Linked DNA regions of Sporichthya brevicatena. The protein of the gene in region 2 interacts with the protein of the main gene of each other region in a pairwise test. Links are inferred from orthologs where the notes say so. Each region holds a gene or a part of one and is shown on either strand. Other genes may lie near its edges.

Evidence for each region.
Region 1: the proteins of ABD401_RS15245 (region 2) and ndk interact in binary tests that used the Escherichia coli proteins (3 or more experiments, as listed by UniProt). The link is inferred for Sporichthya brevicatena from one-to-one orthologs.

Annotation. Positions count from the first base shown.
Region 1 is NZ_BAAAHE010000046.1:3,945-10,263, reverse strand. Bases 3,407-6,319 are described here. They hold ndk (nucleoside-diphosphate kinase), read right to left. Parts: upstream 5,111-6,319; coding sequence 4,703-5,110; downstream 3,407-4,702. Other genes in these bases: ABD401_RS21495 (bifunctional folylpolyglutamate synthase/dihydrofolate synthase), read right to left, coding at 5,541-6,319; ABD401_RS21500 (DUF4233 domain-containing protein), read right to left, coding at 5,161-5,544; ABD401_RS21510 (rod shape-determining protein), read right to left, coding at 3,407-4,266. In the rest of the region: mrdA (penicillin-binding protein 2), read right to left, coding at 1-1,819; rod shape-determining protein MreD, read right to left, coding at 1,816-2,370; rod shape-determining protein MreC, read right to left, coding at 2,367-3,218; more of ABD401_RS21510, read right to left, coding at 3,232-3,406. UniProt on the Escherichia coli protein: Major role in the synthesis of nucleoside triphosphates other than ATP. The ATP gamma phosphate is transferred to the NDP beta phosphate via a ping-pong mechanism, using a phosphorylated active-site intermediate.
Region 2 is NZ_BAAAHE010000025.1:18,210-24,558, forward strand. The notes cover bases 1,895-4,837. They hold ABD401_RS15245 (uracil-DNA glycosylase), read right to left. Parts: upstream 3,747-4,837; coding sequence 3,042-3,746; downstream 1,895-3,041. Other genes in these bases: ABD401_RS15235 (SDR family NAD(P)-dependent oxidoreductase), read right to left, coding at 1,895-2,338; soxR (redox-sensitive transcriptional activator SoxR), read left to right, coding at 2,414-2,881; lepA (translation elongation factor 4), read left to right, coding at 3,839-4,837. Also shown: ABD401_RS15220 (hypothetical protein), read right to left, coding at 1-84; ABD401_RS15225 (hypothetical protein), read right to left, coding at 243-449; ABD401_RS15230 (S-adenosylmethionine:tRNA ribosyltransferase-isomerase), read right to left, coding at 549-1,637; more of ABD401_RS15235, read right to left, coding at 1,634-1,894; more of lepA, read left to right, coding at 4,838-5,692; ABD401_RS15255 (MFS transporter), read left to right, coding at 5,846-6,349. UniProt on the Escherichia coli protein: Excises uracil residues from the DNA which can arise as a result of misincorporation of dUMP residues by DNA polymerase or due to deamination of cytosine.

The DNA.
Region 1 (6,319 bases), on a different replicon or contig from region 2:
CGGCGGCGGTGCCGTTGCGGGCGGTGCCCTCCAGCGCCGCGAGCAGGTACTTGAGGACCTTGGGCGCGACGTCGACCTTGCCGTCGGAGACCGGGGAGAAGGTGCGGACGACGTCCCCGTCCGGCGTGAGCTCGGCCTGGGCGACGCGGGGTCGCCACAGCGTCCCGCCGTTCGCGATCGCGGCGTACACGCGCGCCATCTGCAGCGGCGTCGTCATCGTGTCGCCCTGGCCGATCGAGAAGTTCACGGCGTCGCCGGCCCGCCACTTGGCGCCGTCGATGCAGTTCTCCCGGTCGAGCTGGTGCAGGAAGGCGGCGCGGGCGGCGTCGTCGCCGTAGACGGCGGCGCGGTCGGTGTTCGCGGCCTCGGCCCGCCCGCACGTCGCCTCGCGGGTCTGTTCCCAGTACGACTGCTTGAACTCGCGCGAGGCGATCCGGCCGCCGATCTCACCGGGCAGGTCGATACCCGTCGGGCGACCGAGGCCGAAGATCTCCGCCATCCGCTGCATCGGGTCGGCCGGGTCGGCGACGGGCTTCTCCCCGCCGTCGCGCAGCCACATCTCGTGCGCGATCTTGTAGAAGACGGTGTCGCAGGAGACCTCGAGCGCGCGCGCCAGCGTGATGTATCCGTGCGCCTGCGACTCGTAGTTCTTGAACGTCTGGTTCCCGACCGTGTACGAGCTCGGGCACGGATAGGTCTTGTTGAGGTCGTAGCCGGCCTTCGCCGCGGCGGCGGTGGAGATCACCTTGAACAGCGAGCCGGGCGGGTCCGCCGCGGCGTAGGGCCGCGCGAGCAACGGGGTGCCGGCCTTGTCCGAGACGAGCCGCGCGTAGGTCTTCGCGTCGATGCCGCCGACCCAGTCGGACAGGTTGAACGTCGGCGCGCCCGCCATCGCGACGACGGCGCCGTTGGTCGAGTCGAGGACGACGATCGCGCCGGAGTCCGCCGCGTACTTCCGGCCGCGGTAGTCCGGCACCGTCCGGGCCCGCTCGATGCCCTCGGCCAGCGCACGCTCGGCGATCGCCTGGACCTTGGCGTCGATCGAGGTGAGCAGGTTGTTGCCCGGCCGCGGTGCCGCCGCCTCGACGGTGCTCAGGACGTGGCCGAGGTGATCCACCGTCACGCGGGTGACGCCAGGCGCCCCACGCAGCAGGGAGTCGTACTGCTTCTCCAGGCCGGCACGCCCGACGAGGTTGGCGGCGCCGAGCCGCGGGTCGCGCAGTCCCGCCTCCTTCTGGGCGGCGACGTCCTTCTCGTCAGCCGGCTGCAGGTACCCGAGGACGTGGGCGAGGTTGGCCTTGCCCTCCTGCGGATAGTTGCGGACGCTCACCGAGATCGCCTCGACGCCGGGGAACCGCTCGCGGAACTCGAGGACCTGCATCGCGACCCGGGAGTCGACGTCGACGGCGACCGGCACGGGCTGGTAGGGCGAGCCGTTCCAGCAGGGCGCGGTCACGCCGGGCCCGCAGGGGCGGATCTGCGCGCGCAGGTCGTCGGCGCTGGTGCCGAGGACGCGACCGAGACGGGCGAGCACCGCCCCGCCCCGGTCCGGCTGCCGCGAGAGCGCCGTGCGGTCGACGGTGATCTGGAGCTGGGTGCGGTTCTGGACCAGCGGACGGCCGGCATCGTCGAGGATCAGCCCACGCGGTGCGGGCGTCACGACCTCGCGGATGGTGTTGGCGTCGGCCGCCGCGGCGTACGCGTCGGAGTCGACCGACTGCAAGTACGCCAGCCGGCCCGCGAGCAGGACCATCAGCGAGAGCCCGATCCCCTGCAGCACACGGACGCGGCGCCCGGTGCGCGCCACGCCCTCGCTCACCGGACCCCCAGCGGCACCCGGGCCAGCGGCATCTCGGCCGGGATCGGCGCCGGCCGGCGACGCCGGGACAGCGGCAGGACGACCACCGCGAGCAGGAGGGTCGAGAGCGCGACCGACGGCAGCGTCGCGAGCGCGTGCAGCACCCCGGCGCGCGGGTCACCGAGCAACTGGCCGACGAGCGTGAACAGCAGGGGCGCGAGCGCGGCGGCGACTCCCCCGACGGCGATGCTGAGCAGCGTCGACTCGGCGACGTCCGCGGCGAGGAATCCGACGACCGCGCCGAGCAGACAGAGCACGAACGCCCACTGCCCCACCGGGTGGTCGGCGGGCGGGAGCAGGTCGAGCACCAGTCCGACGCCGAAGCCGGCGACGCCACCGGCCCGCGGTCCGCCGCGCAGCGCCACCGCCAGCACGGCCAACGCGGCCAGTTGCGGCTGCCCCGCGCCGGGCCACTCGAGCCGCGCGATCAGCGAGACCTGGGTCAGGGCGACGAGCAGACCGAGCAGACCGAGGCCGGTCAGCCGGAGCGCTCGCGCCGTCGCCGGGCTCACCGCTTCTCCTGAGGGGCAGTCGGCTGAGGGACGGTCACGATGCCGACCACGTCGAGCGCGGAGAGCTCGGCGTACGGGCGGACGAACGCCACCGGGGCCGGGCCGCCAGCACCCTGGATGTCGACGATCTCGCCGATCGGGATGCCGGCCGGGTAGGGCGCCCCACCGGGCGAGCCGAACGTCCGGACGTCCTGGCCGACCGCGAGGCGGGCGTTGGGGTTGAAGAGCCGAAGCCGCAGCAGGTCGCCGCCGGTGCCGTCGAGCGAACCGATCTGACCGGTGTCGGTCACCCGGACCCCGACCGTGACGATCGGGTCCGCGAGCAGGAGCACGGTGGAGGTCTTCTCGGTGACGGACAGGACCCGGCCGGCCAGGCCGGACGCGTTGAGCACCGCGGAGTCCACGACCACGCCGTGCGTGCTGCCGCGGTCGATCACGACCGTCCAGGAGTAGCCGTCGATCGCGTTCAGGGCGATGACGTGACCCGTCGTCAGGTTCGTTCCGGTCGCCGCGGCGATGTCGGCGAGCGCCTCGGACCGGTCGGCGTAGGTCCCCCGGGCGAGCGCGTCGCGGAGCTGGGCCTGGAGGGCGACGTTCTGCGCCGAGAGCTCCTCGATGCGCCGCGCGTCGGCGTTCGCCCCACCGAAAGCGCCCGCCACCCGGACGACGGGGTCGGTCACGGTCGTGGCGGCAGCCTGCAGCGGGCTCAGCACCGTCGCGGCGGCGCTGCGCACGGGATGCAGCGGCGACGACCCGTCTCCCGCCTGCGCGTCGATGCTGGCGAGGGCGAATGCCCCCACCAGCAGCGCGCCGAGCGTGACACGCGTCGCCGCGGTGTCGCGGACCATGAGCGACCTCGCGTCAGAAGCGGTGCTGGTACGGGTTGTGCGGTGCCATCACGGCCTGCAGCGCCTCGAACTCGTCCACACACTTGCCGGCGCCGAGCGCGACGCAGTCCAGCGGGTCGGACGCGATGACGACCGGCATCCCGGTCTCGTCCGACAGTCGCTGGTCCAGACCCCGCAGGAGCGCACCGCCGCCGGTGAGCATGATTCCCCGCTCCATGATGTCGGCGGCGAGCTCGGGCGGGCACGAGTCGAGCGTGTTGCGGACGGCGTCGATGATCGCCTGCACGGGCTCGGCGATCGCGTCGCGGACGTCCTCCGAGGAGACGACGATCGTCTTCGGCAGCCCGGTCACGAGGTCACGCCCACGGATCTCGGCGACCTCGGGGTTCGCCAGCGGCACGGCCGCGGCGAGCGTCATCTTGATCTCCTCGGCCGACCGCTCCCCGAGCATCAGCGAGTAGACCTTCTTGACGTGGTTGATGATCGCCTCGTCGAACTCGTCACCGGCGGTGCGGATCGACTGGGCGTTCACGATGCCGCCGAGGGAGATGATCGCGACCTCGGTCGTGCCGCCGCCGATGTCGACGACCATGCTGCCGGTCGCCTCGGCCACCGGGAGCCCGGCGCCGATCGCGGCCGCCATCGGCTCCTCGACGATGTGGACCTGGCGGGCACCGGCCTGGCTGGCGGCCTCGATGACCGCGCGGCGCTCGACGCCGGTGATGCCCGAGGGCACGCACACGACGACGCGCGGTTTCGCGAAGTAGCGCCGGCGGTGCACCTTCTGGATGAAGTAGCGGAGCATCCGCTCGGTGATCTCGAAGTCCGCGATGACGCCGTCGCGCAGCGGCCGGACGGCGACGACGTGCGCCGGGGTGCGGCCGATCATCTGCTTGGCCTCGGAGCCGACGGCGACGACCGCGCCCGTCATCGTGTTGATCGCGACGACGGACGGCTCGTTGAGCACGATGCCGCGGCCGCGGACGTAGACGAGCGTGTTCGCGGTGCCGAGGTCGACGCCGATGTCGCGGCCGACGAACTTGCTCATCGGCGAGGCCAGGGAGAACCCGCCGAGCGGGTTCCGCGCCGGGGTGGCCGGCCGGGGAGCCGGGACCTTCGCCTCCGGGGCGTCGTCGATGACGATCGTGCGTTCCGGGGCCAGTCCCGTCCCGGTGGGCGGTGTCTCGAGTGTGGTCATCAGACGAGCCTCCGGGGCGAGAGTGACGGGTGTGACAGGTGTGAAGCTATACCCCGTGTGAGGCGACGATAGCCATGCTCCGGTCAAGATCACGGCAGCGACGCGCGACGGCGCGGCGCTTCACAGCCACCCTTTCGGCGGCTGCCCGTTATGGCCCGGTTCGCCCCCCGCTTCCGGGCCCCATCCGGCCCGTCACCTGCGGGAACACCGGGCCGGGCCGGGGCACAAAAAAAGACCGGCCGCTCGTCGGACGAGCGGCCGGTCGGACAGTGCTGTGAGCGGGACCTCAGAGCTCCGGGAACCAGAGCGCGATCTCGCGGGCGGCGGACTCGGGGCTGTCCGAGGCGTGGATCAGGTTCTCCTGGTTGGACAGGGAGAAGTCGCCGCGGACGGTGCCGGGGGCGGCCTTGCGGCCGTCGGTCGCGCCGACGATGCCGCGGACGACGGTGATCGCCTCGTCGCCGGAGAGGATCAGGGCGACCAGCGGGCCGGAGGTGATGAACTCGCGGAGCTCGGGGTACCAGCCCTTCTCGACGTGCTCGGCGTAGTGCTGGTCGGCGAGCTGCTTGTCGACGGTCTGGAGCTTCATCGCCTCGATCGTGAAGCCCTTGGCCTCGAAGCGGGACAGGATCTGGCCCACCAGGCCGCGGCGCACGCCGTCCGGCTTGACGAGGACGAGGGTCTTCTCGGACACGCGGAACTCCTAGGCAAATGCGATTCGACAGTGCGCGGAACGCGGCGAGCCTATCCGCCGCCGCCCGGGTAGCCCTCGGCGACCATCCGCCCGATCCGGAGGGCGGCGATCCACAGCCCCCCGAAGATCAGGCCGAGGATCACCATCGCGGGGACGATCACCGCGGTGAGGAGCACGAGGACCTGCACGGCCCAACCGACCGGGATCCCGGCCGGCGACCGCAGCAGCCCGGTCGCGAGGACACACCCGAGCGCGAGCCCGCCCCCGACCGCGAGCGCAGCGCCCGAGGAGACGTCGTCGGACATCCGCGAGGCCACCAGCGCCCCGAAGAAGACGACCAGGCCCTCGAAGATCAGCACCACCGAGCACAGCCGGCGGGTCATCTTGATCCGCGAGGCCTCGGTCAGGCCGCGAGGCTCGTACTCGCCGCTCACGGCTGAGCCCTGGACCGCGCGCCCTGCGACGGAGTGCCCTTGAGCAGCTGCCGCGCCGCCCCGGCGAGCACCACCGACCCGGTGACGAGCACGCCGAGGCCCCCGAGGTCGTCCGCGCCGTCCTCGGCGAGGGCCACGGCGGCCTCGATCGCGTCGTCGAGCCGCGGGACGACCTCGACCCGGTCCTCGCCGAAGATCTCGACGGCCTGGGCCGCGAGCGCGTCGGCGTCCATGGACCGCGGGCCGGGGACCGTCGTGATGACGACCTCGGCCAGCACGGGTTCGAACGCGGCGAGGATCCCGCGGGCATCCTTGTCGGACAGGACGCCGAGGACGCCGATCAGCCGGGTGAAGCCGAAGTCGGTGCCGACCGCGGCGGCGGTCGCCTCCGCGCCGTGCGGGTTGTGCGCCGCGTCGAGGACGATCGTCGGCGAGCGGCGGACGACCTCCAGCCGTCCCGGCGAGCGGACGTCGGCGAAGCCGGTCCGCAGGACGTCGACGTCGAGCTCCCCGCGGCCCCCACCGAGGAACGCCTCGACGGCGGCGAGCGCGCAGGCCGCGTTGTGCGCCTGGTGCTCGCCGATCAGCGGCAGGAACAGCTCCTCGTACAGACCGCCGAGACCCTGGATCGCCAGCACCTGCCCGCCGACCGCGCCGAGTCGCCCGCGCAGCCCGAACTCCAGCCCCTCGCGCGCGACGGTGGCCTCGACCTCGGCCGCGCGGCGCAGCACGATCTCTGCGACCTCGACCGGCTGCTGGGCGAGGACGGCGAAGG
Region 2 (6,349 bases):
GGAGCGCTCCGCCTCCTCCTCCGGGGTCCGGAAGGCGACCTTGCCGAACGTGCTGACGGACGTGATCTTGCGGAGAACTCCCATTGCGGCGGATTCAGCCCCTCACGGGTCGGGCGGGCGGGCTTGCGGGCGTCCGTCCTCGTACCCCGTCGGGTCATCCATGAAAACAACTCATATCTGGCGCACAGGTTGGCCGGGGATCCCCCCGGAATCCCCGGCCAACCCCGGCCGACCGAGGCACGTCAGCTCGCGATCTGCTCCGCGGTGAGGCGGCGCTCCAGTGCGGCGTAGCGGACCGACAGCGCGTCGAGTTCGGCGCGGAGGCGGTGAACCTCGCTCTGGGCGAGGGCGGTCTCGGCCTGGCTGCGGCGCAGGGCGAGCGCGGTGGACTCCTCGGTCAGGGCAGCGACCCTGGCCTCGGCCTTGGCAAGCTTCCGGAGCATGCGCACGGCGGACTCAGCTCCTTCGATGAGTGGGCGGTCGTACCACTCCAGGGAACATCGCTCGCCCGCCCCGCGCCGGTCCCTCAATGCCTGTCCAGCAACCCTTCAGGCCGCTCCCAGGATCGCCGGCCCCGCCACTGCCCCGGGCAGGAACAGGGTCGAGTCGCCGAACTCGTGCCAGAGGTAGTCCCGGCCGAGGGCGGCGCGGTACGCGGTGGCGACGAGGTCCGGGCCGACGACCGCCTCCAGCAGGAGCAGGTGGCTCGCTTCCGGGGCGTGGAGGCCGGAAATCAGCCCGCCCACCACCCGCGCCGGACGGTCCGGGCCGAGGACGAGGTCGGTCCAGCCCGCGGCCGGCTCGACGAGCCCGTCGGCGTCGGACGCCGACTCGAGGGCCCGGACGACCGTCGTCCCCACCGCGACGACCCGGCGACCGGCGCAGCGCGCGCTGTTCACCAGCCGCGCGGTGTCGGGCGGGACCGCGAACCGCTCGGGCAGCGGTGGTTCGCCCGCCTCCTGGCTGGACACGCCCGCGTGGAGCACGACCGGGGCGACGGTGACGCCGCGCGCCATCAGCCGGACCAGCAGCTCCGGGGTGAAGGGCCGCCCCGCGCTCGCCATCTCGGCACTGCCGGGCCGGTCGGCGTAGACGGTCTGGTGCTCGTCGAGCCGGAACCGCGCGGAGTGGTGCGCGTACCGGATCGGCCGGCCGTGCCGGGCGAGGTGGTCGAGCAGGGCGACCGGCGTCTCCGGGACCGCCCGCCACAATCGGCTCGACGCGGCCGGTTCCGGATAGGGCGCGACCAGGCGCAGGCGCAGCCGACCCTTGACCTCGACCCGTTCCCCGGCGGCGCCGTCCCACTGCGGACCGGCGCGGTCGGGGCGGCGGAGCTCGACGACCCAGCTTCCGTCGGGCAGTTCGGCCGAGACGTGCACGACGGTCGGCCGGCGGTCTTCGCGCCGACCCTCCAGCGCGGCGGGCACCGTCGCCGAGGTGTTCACGACGAGCAGGTCGCCGGGGGAGAGGTGCGCCGGGAGGTCGGAGAACCGGCGGTGCGCGACCGTCTCCGGCGTCGCGACCAGCAGACGGACCCCGTCGCGGGTCAGGCCGCGACGCTCCGGCGGCATCGCCGCCTCCCGCTCCGGGCCGAGCTCGAATGCGATCGCGGGCGCGGGCAGCGTCCGGAATCTCATCGGGTCGCCCCGACCGGGCGCAGGGCCTCCGCGGTGTAGCGCCCGCTGGGCAGGTCGTCCTCGACGAGGCGGAGCAGCGCCGGGACGACGGACTCGGGCGCCGGCCGCCCGGCCGGGTCCTCGCCCGCGGCGGCCGCGAGCTCGGTGCCCATGTCGCCGGGGTCGAAGACGTACGTCCGCACCGCGGGGTGCTCGACGGCGAGGACGGCGCTGAGCAGGTCGAGGGCCGCCTTCGACGCCCCGTACCCGCCCCACCCGGGGTAGGCCTCGACGGCGGCGTCGGAGGAGACGTTGACAATCCGGCCGCGTCCTCGTTCGAGGGCGGGGAGCAGCAGCTGCACCAGCCGCAGTGGCGCGACGGTGTTGACCGCGAAGACCTGCTCCAGGTCCGCGAGCGGGTACGTGGCCAGCGGGGGCAGCGGCACGGCGCCGAGGACGCTCGCGTTGTTCACCAGCAGGTCGACGCGCGGCCCCGCGGCCTCGACCAGCGCGGCGCGGTGGAACGGGTCGGCCACGTCACCGGCGATCGCCGTCACCCGCGTCGGGTCGGGGAGCCCGGCGACCGCGGCGGCGAGGACGTCGGGGTCCCGGCCGTCGACGACCACGTGCCAGCCGCGGGAGACGAGCTCTCGGGTCAGGGCCAGGCCCAACCCGCGCGAGCCGCCGGTGACCACGGCCCGGGGTGTCTGCAGTGCGCTCATCGTGTGCTCCTTCTGCCTCATCGGGGTACGGTGAGCAGACTGCAAGTTGAAGTGAACTTGAAGTCAAGGAGCGCGATGAAACCCGCGGAGGAACTGCTCACGATCGGGGAGGTCGCCGAGCGTGCGGGCTTCGCGACGTCGGCGATCCGCTTCTACGACAAGGAAGGTCTCGTCGTTGCGGTGCGCACGTCGGGCAACCAGCGCCGCTACCCCCGCAGCGCGTTGCGGCGCCTGGCGTTCATCCGCGCCGCGCAGAACGTCGGCGTCCCGCTCGCGGAGATCCGCGAGGCCCTCGCCGAACTGCCGGACACCCGGACCCCGACGAAGGCCGACTGGGCCCGCCTGTCCCGGCACTGGCGCGCCCGCCTCGACGCGCAGATCGAGGGCCTGACCGCGCTGCGCGACAACCTCGACTCCTGCATCGGCTGCGGGTGCCTGTCGCTCCAGCGGTGCGCGCTTTACAACCCCGGCGACGTCGCCGGCACCCGCGGCCCCGGCGCCCAGCGGCTCCCGAAGGTGATCCGCGAGCCCCACCACTCCTGAGCTCAACACCCTGGTCACGCCCCGGCGCCCCCGCCGCCGGACCCCCGGCCTGTGGAAAAGAAAGGGTGACACCCCTTACTGCGGAGTAAGGGGTGTCACCCCTGGCCGACATCTATGTCGCCCCGCCAGAAGGGGTGTCACCCCTCGTGGGACGAGGGGGTCAGGGGAGGCGCCAGTCCACGGGTGGGGCGCCGAGGTCGGCGAGGAGGGTGTTGGCCCGGCTGAACGGGCGGGAGCCGAAGAACCCGCGGTCGGCGGACATCGGGCTCGGGTGGGCCGACGCGATCGTCGGGGTGTCGCCGAGCATCGGGCGCAGGGTCTGGGCGTCGCGGCCCCAGAGGATCGCAACCAGGGGGCGGTCCCGGGCGACGAGGGCGCGGATCGCCTGCTCGGTCACCTGCTCCCACCCCTGGCCGCGGTGGGACGCGGGGGCGCCGGGCGCGACGGTGAGGACCCGGTTCAGCAGCAGGACGCCCTGATCGCTCCAGGGGCTCAGGTCGCCGTTGCTCGGCGGCGGGAGGCCGAGGTCGGAGCAGTACTCGCGGTAGATGTTCATCAGCGAGCGGGGAAGCGGGCGCGTCTCGGGGGAGACGGAGAACGAGAGCCCGACCGCGTGGCCCGGGGTCGGATAGGGGTCCTGCCCGACGATCAGCACGCGGACCTCGTCGAACGGCCGGGTGAACGCCCGCAGCACGTTCGTCCCGGCCGGCAGGTACTGCCGCCCGGCGGCGATCTCGGCGCGGAGGAACTCGCCCATTCCGGCAATGACGTCGGTCACCGGTTCCAGGGCCCGGGCCCACCCGGGCTCGACGATCTCGCTCAGTGGGCGGCCGGTGCGTGCGGTGGGTGCCGTGGGTGCCGTCACCCGCCCGAGGTTAGTGGGATGATTGGCGGAGTCGACCGCGCGCTCGCCGACGAGTCGCGCCCGCCCCTCGCAGAACTGGAACGGACTTCAGCGTGCCCCCGACCTCCCCCCGGCCGGACCGGACCGACCCGGCGCTGATCCGCAACTTCTGCATCATCGCTCACATCGACCACGGCAAGTCGACCCTCGCGGACCGGATGCTGCAGCTCACCGGCGTCGTCGACGACCGGACCATGCGCGCCCAGTACCTCGACCGCATGGACATCGAGCGCGAGCGCGGCATCACCATCAAGAGCCAGGCGGTCCGCCTCCCCTGGACGGGGCTGGACGGCCAGGTCTACGTCCTGAACCTGATCGACACCCCGGGCCACGTCGACTTCACCTACGAGGTCTCGCGCAGCCTCGCGGCGTGCGAGGGTGCGGTGCTGCTCGTCGACGCCGCGCAGGGCATCGAGGCCCAGACGCTGGCGAACCTGTACCTGGCGCTGGAGAACGACCTTCAGATCATCCCGGTCCTGAACAAGATCGACCTGCCGGCGGCGCAGCCGGAGAAGTACGCCGCCGAGCTCGCGCACATCATCGGCTGCGAGCCCGACGACGTCCTCAAGGTCAGCGGCAAGACCGGCGAGGGCGTGACGGACCTGCTGCACGAGATCGTGGCCCAGGTCCCGCCGCCCGTCGGTGACCCGGACGCCCCGGCGCGGGCGCTGATCTTCGACTCGGTCTACGACACCTACCGCGGCGTCGTGACTTACGTCCGCGTCATCGACGGTCACCTGAGCAAGCGCGAGAAGATCCTCATGCTCTCGACGAAGGCGACCCACGAGCTGCTCGAGATCGGCGTCATCTCCCCGGAACCGATCCCGGCCGCCGGCCTCGGCGTGGGCGAGGTGGGTTACCTCATCACCGGGGTGAAGGACGTCCGGCAGTCCAAGGTCGGCGACACCGTCACCGACGCGCTCAAGCCGACGACGCAGGCCCTCGGTGGGTACCGCGACCCGAAGCCGATGGTCTTCTCCGGGCTGTACCCGATCGACGGCTCGGACTTCCCGGAGCTGCGCGAGGCGCTCGACAAGCTGCGGCTCAACGACGCCTCGCTGGTCTACGAGCCCGAGTCCTCCGCCGCGCTGGGCTTCGGCTTCCGCTGCGGCTTCCTCGGCCTGCTGCACCTCGAGATCATCCGGGAGCGCCTCGAGCGCGAGGCCGGCCTGGACCTGATCTCCACCGCCCCCAACGTCGTGTACCGGGTGGTGAAGGAGGACGGCAAGGAGTTCGTCGTCACCAACCCGAGCGAGTTCCCCGACGGCAAGATCCGGGAGATCTACGAGCCGATCGTCCGCGCGACGGTGCTCGCCCCCAGCGAGTTCGTCGGCGCGATCATGGAGCTCTGCCAGCAGCGCCGGGGGACGCTCGGCGGGATGGACTACCTCTCCGAGGACCGCGTCGAGCTGCGCTACACGCTCCCGCTCGCCGAGATCGTCTTCGACTTCTTCGACGCGCTGAAGTCCCGCACCCGCGGCTACGCGAGCCTGGACTACGAGATCAACGGCGAGCAGACGGCCGACCTGGTGAAGGTCGACATCCTGCTCCAGGGCGAGCCCGTCGACGCCTTCTCCGCGATCGTGCACCGGGACAAGGCACCGGACTACGCGACGCGGATGACCAAGAAGCTGAGGGAACTGATCCCGCGTCAGCAGTTCGAGGTCCCCATCCAGGCCTCGATCGGCTCCCGCATCATCGCGCGCGAGAACATCCGCGCGATCCGCAAGGACGTCCTCGCGAAGTGCTACGGCGGTGACATCACCCGTAAGCGCAAGCTGCTCGAGAAGCAGAAGGAGGGCAAGAAGCGGATGAAGATGGTGGGCCGGGTCGAGGTCCCCCAGGAAGCCTTCATCGCGGCGCTCTCCACCGACGAGGCCGGCGACAAGCGGGGCGAGAAGAAGTAGCCCGAAAAAACTCGGGCGACGACACGCCGCCTTCGCGGAAATAATCCCCCGCCGGGGGAGTTCCTACCGGAACTTGGGCTGCCCGAGTACGGAGCCGTACTGTTCGGCTCCTAGGGTGGCCCCCTGCCGTACGAAACATCCAGGGGAGCACGCATGGCGGTTGTCGCCTCCACGCCGGCCGACGCCGGGGCGCCACAGTCACCGGAGGCGGGGGAGTCCGCCGCCGGCGACTCGCAGCGGGCGGCCGCGGCCGCCCGTCGCCGCTGGCTCGGCCTGCTGGTCATCACCGGCTGCCAGCTGCTGATCGTCCTCGACGGCACGGTCGTCAACGTCGCGCTGCCCGCGATGAGCGACGACCTCAAGCTGTCCGAGGCCGACCGGCAGTGGATCATCACGTCCTACGCCCTGGCCTTCGGTGGCCTGCTCATGCTGGGCGGCCGGATCGCCGACTACCTCGGGCTCCGGCGGACGTTCCTGATCGGCATCATCGGCTTCGGCGTCGCCTCGGCGCTCGCCGGCTTCGCCCCCAACTTCGAGCTCATGCTCACCGCCCGCGCGCTGCAGGGTGTGTTCGGCGCGCTGATGGCCCCGGCCGGCCTCGCGCTGCTCGCGAACACCTTCACCGACCCCATGGAACGCATCAAGGCGTTCTCGCTG